One region of the Oceanobacter sp. 3_MG-2023 genome, then DNA from elsewhere that is predicted to be linked to it. Evidence: predicted binding sites of a transcription regulator. Region 1 holds the regulator's gene; the other holds the start of a gene.
The links. Region 1 encodes PhoB, which activates phosphate uptake and scavenging genes when phosphate is short. Its sites were predicted from a motif close to TGTCATANNNNTGTCANA; they were not measured.
Positions count from the first base shown of each region.

Region 2: Q8W32_RS12800 (alkaline phosphatase) is a predicted target of PhoB. The motif match lies at 1,926-1,943, and genes of this name have one in related genera.

Region 1 covers NZ_JAUYVX010000016.1:16,344-20,768, forward strand. The annotation lists gene Q8W32_RS14270 (chorismate lyase) at 1-378, shown strand, start outside; gene ubiA (4-hydroxybenzoate octaprenyltransferase) at 381-1,277, shown strand; gene phoB (phosphate regulon transcriptional regulator PhoB) at 1,385-2,083, shown strand; gene phoR (phosphate regulon sensor histidine kinase PhoR) at 2,090-3,400, shown strand; gene cysZ (sulfate transporter CysZ) at 3,402-4,121, opposite strand; gene trmH (tRNA (guanosine(18)-2'-O)-methyltransferase TrmH) at 4,196-4,425, shown strand, end outside.
Region 2 covers NZ_JAUYVX010000013.1:105,759-110,183, forward strand. The annotation lists gene Q8W32_RS12795 (alkaline phosphatase) at 1-224, opposite strand, end outside; gene Q8W32_RS12800 (alkaline phosphatase) at 226-1,761, opposite strand; gene Q8W32_RS12805 (D-alanyl-D-alanine carboxypeptidase family protein) at 2,019-3,158, shown strand; gene Q8W32_RS12810 (YbeD family protein) at 3,164-3,466, shown strand; gene lipB (lipoyl(octanoyl) transferase LipB) at 3,466-4,104, shown strand; gene lipA (lipoyl synthase) at 4,178-4,425, shown strand, end outside.

The DNA of each region.
Region 1 (4,425 bases):
CCAACCGAACAGGCAGACCTGAAGCTGCACGGACGCCAACCCGTTTGGGTACGCGAGGTTTCCTTGTGCCTGGGACAAACGGAACTGGTGCGAGCCCGCACTGCCATTCCATTGACCAGCCTTGCACGGGTAGGACAACAGATTCGCCATCTTGGTAACCGCTCGCTTGGCAGCTATCTGTTCCGCCAGCCCAGTTTGCGCCGCCAACCGCTGAAATTCAGCCGCACAAGGGCGTCAACAGTCAACCAGCCCAACCCGTTTGGCTGGGCCAGGCGTTCGGTATTTACAATTCATGGTGCACCACTGCTGGTAACGGAAGCCTTCTCGTCCTTGCTGGTATCCGCCTCCTTTCCTTTGTCAGACGACACAAGGCGTTGATTATGCAATCACCTCTGTCCGCCTCACTCAACAAACTCTGGCCCAACTGGTATCAGTGGGTGCAGCTGACACGCCTGAACCGGCCGATTGGCTCTTATCTGCTGCTCTGGCCGACCTTGTGGGCGCTGTGGATTGCCGCCGAGGGCATTCCCTCCATTGCCAATCTGGTGATCTTTACTCTGGGCGTATTTCTTATGCGGTCGGCCGGTTGTGTTATTAACGACTACGCCGACCGTCATATCGACCGCCATGTCAAACGCACCCAGGACCGTCCCCTGACTCAAGGACGTATCTCTGACCGCGAAGCATTATCCGGCTTTATTGTGCTGTGCCTGATCAGTCTGGCGCTGGTGCTGTTGACCAATGCCCTGACCATCTGGTTATCCCTCGGCGGGGTCGCTCTGGCAGCACTTTATCCCTTTATGAAACGCCATACCCATTTGCCACAGGTGTTTCTCGGCGCTGCATTTTCCTGGGCGATTCCAATGGCCTTTGCCGCACAGGCCAATGAGCTGACCGCTGTCTGCTGGTTATTGTTTATTGCCAATGTTTGCTGGACGGTCGGTTACGACACAATTTACGCCATGGTCGACCGCGACGATGATCTGCTGATTGGTGTCAAAAGCACGGCGATCCTGTTTGGTGACCTGGATGTCACCATGATCGCCATTCTCTACGGAATGGCGCATTTTTGTCTGTTACTGACGGGCAATCAGCTGGAAGCAAGCTGGCCGTTTTATCTGGCCTGGTGCGTCGCCGGAGGGTATCTGGTCTGGCAATTATGGTCTATCCGCAGTCGCCGCCGGGAAGCCTGCATGAAAGTGTTTCTGGCAGCCCATTGGTATGGCACGCTGATCTGGGCCGGACTCCTGTCACACTACGCCCTGTCCAGCGCGTAATTGGTGTCAGGCTTGACGCCAATGCCAACAGTGTCACATGCTTGTAACACTAGGTCAGTGTAATACCTCCGCATTATTCCTATTGTGACATTTGCGTGACGAGCCTTATGACCAAAGCTGGCAAGACCGTTCTTATTGTGGACGATGAAGCCCCTATCCGGGAAATGATCGCCGTGGCCCTGGAAATGGCCGGGTATGAATGCCTTGAGGCTGCCAATGTACAGGAAGCACATGCGCAGATTATCGATCGAAAGCCTGATATGATTTTACTCGACTGGATGCTGCCAGGCACCAGTGGCGTCGAATTTGCCCGGCGCCTCAAGCGTGAAGACCGCACCGCTGAGTTGCCAATCATCATGCTGACGGCCAAGGGCGAAGAAGATAACAAAGTACAAGGGCTGGAAGCGGGGGCAGATGACTACATCACCAAACCGTTTTCCCCTCGAGAACTGGTCGCACGACTGAAAGCCGTCTTGCGCCGTTCCACCCCACAAGGCATCGAAGAGCCCATTGAAGTCAGCGGCCTGATGCTGGACCCGGTCTGCCATCGCGTTACCGCTCATGGCGACCCGATTGACATCGGCCCTACGGAGTATCGTTTGTTGCAGTTTTTCATGACCCACCAGGAACGGGCCTACTCCCGAGCCCAGCTGCTCGATCAAGTCTGGGGTGGTAATGTGTACGTTGAAGAGCGCACCGTTGACGTGCATATTCGTCGTCTGCGCAAAGCACTCGGTGAGTCTCACGAACAACTGATCCAAACCGTGCGTGGCACCGGCTACCGCTTTTCGACCAAAGCCTCCTGAATTTTGATGTCCCCCGTCTGGCGCAGAGAATTGCGCCGCCTTGTCTACTTGCTGATTCTGGCCGTTGGTTGTGGTTACGTCTTTTTTGACCGGCCGCTGGAAGCATTGTGTTTGATGATGGGGGCCTATATCACCTGGCAATGGCTGCAACTGTACCGCCTGCACCGCTGGCTGGATCAGGGACAAACCACCGTATTACCACGAACACTGGGCATCTGGGGAGCGATTTTTACCGAGAACCAGCGCTTGCAGCAAAGCAATATCAAACACCAGCAGCGCCTGCAGGCCATTATCAATCGTATCCAGGACTCAACCGCGGCCCTGCAAGATTCTGTCTTGATGGTGGATGCCAGCGGCGCGCTGGAATTCTGGAACCAGGCCGCACAAAACTACCTGGGGTTACGCAACCCGGTAGACATTGGCCAACCCATCACCAACCTGATCCGCACGCCAGAATTCAAGGCCTACTTCGACAAGGCCGATTATCAGGAACCGCTCACGATTAGATCGCCCATCAATCCGCGCATTTACCTGCAGTTCAATATCACCCTGTTTGGCCGCAAGGATCGCCTGATCCTGATTCATGACATCACCCGTTTGAAACAACTGGAAGAAATGCGCAAGGATTTTGTTGCCAACGTCAGCCATGAATTACGTACACCGCTGACCGTGATTGCCGGTTACGTCGAAACCATGCAAGCCGCTTCCGAGATGCTGCCACCACGCTGGGGCCGCATGCTGCAGCAAATGAGCGAACAAAGTCATCGTATGGAAAACCTGCTCAAGGATTTGCTGATGCTGTCACGGCTGGAAACCGGCAAGACGGAACAGCCTCAGCCTATCGAGCTGCAGCCGCTGCTGGAAGCCATCCGTCGCGATGCCGCATCACTCAGCAGCAGCAAGCACACCATTACCCTGACCATCGATCAGGATCAAAAAATGATGGGCTTTTATAATGAGCTGCGCAGTGCATTTTCCAACCTGGTATTCAACGCCGTCAAATACACCCCGGAAGGGGGTGACGTCACACTGCGCTGGTATACCGAAGGCGGCAAAGGGCATTTCAGCGTCTCGGATAACGGCATCGGTATTGCCCAGCATCACATCCCCCGCCTGACCGAGCGCTTCTATCGCGCCGACCCCAGCCGCAGCATCGCCACTGGCGGTACCGGACTGGGGCTGGCTATTGTCAAACACGTCTTGCTGCACCATGACGGCGAGCTGAAAATCAGCAGCATCGAAGGCAAGGGCAGCACATTCACCTGTGTTTTCCCCGCAGCCTGCTTATCTGACAACCGTGATGAGGCCAACCAATAGATCAACCGGCCCGTGACTGATCGGCCTGCCGTTGCAATTGCCACAGCGTAGCCCCGATCACCGCCGCCGGGGGCACCAGACAGTTCAGTAATGGTACCGCCATCAGCACCGACACCGCCCCACCAAATCCCCAGGCCGTCCAGCGCTGGGTAGCCACCTGCTCTCGGCTGGCGCGGAAATTCTGCTGCTGGTTATCCAGAGTATAATCACTGTATTGCAACGCCATCACCCAGCTGCCAAACCAGAACCAGACGAAGGGCATCAGCAAGTTGACGCCCGGCACAAACGACAACAACAGCAGCAACAGATAACGCGGTAGGTAATAACCCATCTTGACCAGCTCCCGTATCACCGTACGCGGGATCAACGCGGCAATGGATTCGTCCTCGACCTCATGCCCCAGACGCTGCTCGATCTTGCCCGCCAGCAAGCCATAAAACGGACTCGCCAACAGCAACAACACCGCACTGAAAAAATACCCCGAGATCAAGGTCGACAGTAACAGCAACAGAGGCACCACCAGCCAGGCCAGCCAACTGATCCAGCTGGAATCAAAGCCATCCCACTGGCTGACTGCATCAATCAGCCAATAGGTTCCAAACGACAACACCAGCAGATTAATCAGAATGGGCAACCAGACATAACGGCGTATTCCCGGTTCATTCAGTAGTGTAAAGCCACGCCACAAATAGCCGGCTCCTATCAATAAATTGTCTTTCATACCTGTTCCGTGCATAAAACCGGAAGGTTTTATACAATGCCGCTCCGTTTTGAGCCAGAGAGACGTAACCGAACATGACGCCAGAACGCCTGAGTTGTGTGATCAACACCCTCAACCGACGCCAGCCAGACCTGTCGGTCATTACCGATGAAGTTTACAAATCGCACAATCTGGCCGCCATTGCCCGCTCCTGTGACGCCTTTGGCGTGCAAGACATCCACTGCGTATGGCCAACCGACACTTTCCGCCTTAATACCGTCACCAGCGCCGCTGCAGCTGGCTCAGAGAGCTGGGTCAGCGTTAG
Region 2 (4,425 bases), on a different contig from region 1:
TGATTGTCTGGCTGTTGTTGGCGCTGGTCGGCTTGTTGTTGCCCTAGGGCATACCAGTCACTGCTGCTGACCGGGCCGGGGATCAATACCTCGGTGGTGTGTTGTGGCTGGCTGTCGCTGACCGGATCGGTACTGCTGTCATGGGTCGCGCAGCTGGCCAGTGCCATGGCACTCAGGGTGATGGTGAGCTGTGCGGCACGTTTGAGCGGGGTCATAACGGTCATATCAGTTGTCCTCCGTGACGGCCGGGGCCTGGGTGGTTAGGTGCAGTGCCCGGCTGGCGAGGTGAAACAGGCTGTTTTGTTCCAGCAGGCCGCGGAACCATTGTGACCCCGGGCCTTTGGCGTGAATCGCGACATCGTCGCTGCCATGGGTTTCGCTTTCCCGGTGGCCCAGTGCAGCCTGATGGAAGTCCGGGTGACTGGTGTCTTCATCCTCATGCCAGTGGACTCGGCCATTCTGGCGGCCGGATTCTGCAGCGCTGACCGGATCAATATCATTGGCACCCAGGCCATTGGCGTAGCCCAGCGTGGTGTAAGGGGCACCATCGCTGGCATGGGTAAGCTGGTCGTTGTGTTGCACCAGACCAAGAATATCGTTGCCACGTTGCGGGTAACCGGAGAAGGACAGCGTATGGCTGTGATCTGCGGTCACCATGATCAGGGTGTCGTTGTCATTGGTCATGCGGTCGGCAAAGGCGACAGCATCGGCCATGGCGACGGTATCAGTGAGGGCGCGATAGGCATTGCCGGCATGATGGGCATGGTCGATACGGGCACCTTCAATAATCAGGACATAGCCCCGGTCGCTGTTTTGGGTTTGCTGATGCAGGATCTGCAAGGCGGCAAAGGTCATTTCGGTGAGAGAGGGTTCGGCGCTGGTGCGGTCATGGGCGTAGGCCATATGGCTGTCGGCGAACAGGCCAAGCACCGGGGTACGAGCCTGCATGCCCATAAGGTCATTTCGGCTCAGTAGAAGTTGGCCGTCGGGATAGCGTGTGCTGAATTGCTGGGTCAGGTCGGTATCGAGACGTACGCCTTCCCGGGCTGTTGTCATAAAGTTCTTGCGGCCGCCGCCCATCGCAAGATCAAGCCCGTTGGCAAAGCCGCGGTGGATCAATTGGGCGGCAATGTCTTCGCAGCCTTGCTGGCGCGCTTCTTCAGACAGATCGCTGTCGGCTTCCCAGTCCCGTTCGGGGGTGTGGGCGTAGGTTGCTGCCGGGGTCGCGTGAGTCAGGCGGGCGGTGGTGACCACACCGGTGGCCAATCCTTGCTGGCTGGCGTATTCCAGTAATGTTGTCAGCTGGTGGGCCTGGCTGCCCTGGCAGACAGCGCGATCCTGTTCGGGGCCAATACTGAGCACCCCGGCGCGGGTTTTGACGCCGGTCATGATGGCGCTCATGGTGCCGGCGGAATCCGGGGTTTGCTGGTTGGTGTTGTAGGTCTTGACCAATCCGGAATAGGGGAAGCGCTCGAATGACAGGAAGTTTTCTTCACCACTGAAACCTTGTTGCTGGCCCTGAAAGATGCGTGCAGCGGTCAGCGTGGTGACACTCATGCCGTCGCCAAGAAACAGGATCAGGTTACGTGCACGGGTGCCGGGTGTCTCGTTGGCAAGGCGGTATTCCAGCCAGGCCTGACCCTGTTGGTAGTTGGGCTGATAGGCTGATGGGGAGGCTGCCAGCAGCGGCGGCGACGTCAATAAAGCTGCGGTAGCGAGCGTTGTGATGGCCAGCAGGCCGGAGCAGGCAAGGCGTTGCATGGGAACTTCCTGTCAGATAAAGGTTCTTGTGAACGTTGGTTTGTATTGGTCAGTGTAAATCGGGGTGCGAACTGCGCCTATAGTCTTTACTGCCTGATTGCGGCCAGCGGGGGTCTGACTGGCTCAATTATCCTGACTCAGTGACCCTGTATATCGCAGCTCTTTATGACGGCAATATGTCGTTCTCGTCTGGACTGCAAATTCTGGTGGCCGTGTTACAATGCCCGGCTCAACTCTCCTACTGTTAGTCAAGAGTCATGCGCTATCTACTAAGCCTGTTTTTATACTTGAGTGCGGCCTGTGCTTCGGCTGCCATTATTGTTCCCAAAGCTCCTGATCTGGATGCGCGGGCCTTTATTCTGATTGATGCTGAGAGTGGCAATGTCCTGGTCGAGCACAATGCCGACGAGACCTTGCCGCCTGCCAGTCTGACCAAGATGCTGACCAGCTATATTGCTGTGCACGAACTGGTGACGGGTAATGTTACGGATGACACCATGGTGCCAATCAGTGTTAACGCCTGGAAAAAGGGCGGTTCCAAAATGTTTGTGCGCGAAGGTACGGAGGTCTCACTGATCGACTTGCTGCGCGGCATTATTGTGCAATCCGGCAACGACGCTTCGGTGGCGGTGGCAGAATACTTTGCCGGTTCTGAGGATGCATTTGCCGACTGGATGAACCAGTACGCCATCAAGCTGGGAATGACCAACAGTCATTTCATGAACGCAACGGGCTGGCCTGCGGAAGAGCATCATTCAACCGCACGGGATATCGCCACATTGGCGTGGCATATCATCAAGGATCACCCGGCCTATTACGGTCTGTATTCTGAAAAATACTTTGAATACAACGATATTCGTCAACCTAACCGCAATAAGCTGTTGTGGCGTGATGACTCTGTCGATGGCCTGAAAACCGGCCATACCGAAGCTGCCGGATTCTGTCTGGCTGCATCCGCGGTGCGGGATGATATGCGCCTGATCGCCGTGGTGATGGGTACCCGCAGTGACGATGCCCGTGCCAGGGAAACCCAGAAGCTGCTGGCCTATGGCTTCCGTTATTTTCAGACCCACAAACTGTACAGCGCCAACGATGTGCTGGAACAGCGCAAAGTCTGGCTCGGCCAGCAAGATCAGATCGACCTGGGGGTGAAGGATGACCTTTATCTGACCGTACCCCGTGGTACTGAAGGCGATCTGGATGTTGAGCTGAACACCGATGAATACATCAAGGCGCCTATTGCCGCAGGTGATGTGGTGGGCACTCTGGTGGTCCGCAAAGACGGTGAAGTTATCGAGGAGCGTCCATTGATTGCCATCAGTGCGGTAGAAGAATCCGGTCTGGTTGGTCAGCTGATGGGTGAAATCGAGATGTTCTTTACACGACTGTTGAGGTAATCGACATGGCTTTGATCAAGGCGGACGGCCAGCCTGCAACCACCCAGGAAGCGCCGAAAATCGAATTTCCCTGCGCCAATTACCCCGTCAAGGTTGTTGGCAAGGGCACGGATAATTATCGCCAGGTCGTGCTGGATATTTTCCATCTCCACGCTCCGGGGTTCGATCTTGAGAAAATCCAGGTGCGTGACAGCAGCAAGGGTAATTTCCAGTCGCTGACAATTTATATTACTGCGACGGGTATCGAGCAGCTGGAAGCGCTACATAAAGAGCTGAGTGCTCACGAACTGGTGCATATGGTGATCTGATGCCAGAGGTGGTGGTTCGTCAGCTGGGGCTGGTTGATTATCAGCCCTGCTATGAGGAAATGGTGTCTTTTACGGCCCGGCGTCAACCCGAGACCACGGATGAAATCTGGTTTTTACAGCATCCTGGCGTCTTTACCCAGGGTCAGGCTGGCAAGGCCGAGCATGTGCTGGTGCCTGGGGATATTCCCGTGGTACAGACAGATCGCGGCGGTCAGGTGACCTATCATGGCCCAGGCCAGCTGGTGGTTTATCTGTTACTGGATATCAAGCGTCTTGGCCTTGGTCCGCGGGCCTTGGTGACCGCCATGGAAGAATCGATCGCTGCGACGCTGGCCCAATGGGGTATTGATGCGGCTGCCAAAGCTGATGCGCCAGGGGTTTATGTCGACGGTCGCAAGATTGCCTCGCTGGGACTGCGCATTCGTAATGGCCGTACCTTTCATGGTCTGGCGCTGAATGTGGATATGGATATGACGCCTTTCTTGCGTATCAACCCCTGTGGTTACGCCGGGCTGGAAATGACACAGGTGGTTCGGGAAGCACCAAACGCCGGATTAAACATCGATCAGGTGGCTGGGCAGCTGGAACAACAGCTGATCCGTCACCTGGGTTTCACAACGATCACGCGCCCGGCATAATCTGCCGCGCCAGATCCAAATTATACATCCTGGTTGCGGTGATCCCGCTGACCGGGCAGGCTGGGGTAAACAGATGACTGAACGAGTAAAAGCGGTACAAGGGCAAAAATTACGTGGTGCTGACAAGGTTGCCCGTATCCCGATTAAAGTGATTCCTACCGAAGAAATGCCACGCAAACCCGATTGGATTCGGGTGCGTATTCCGGCTACCCCGGCAATCAGTGATATCAAGGCCAAGCTGCGCAAACACAAATTGCACACCGTATGCGAAGAAGCCAGCTGCCCGAACCTGGGTGAGTGTTTTGGTGGCGGTACGGCAAC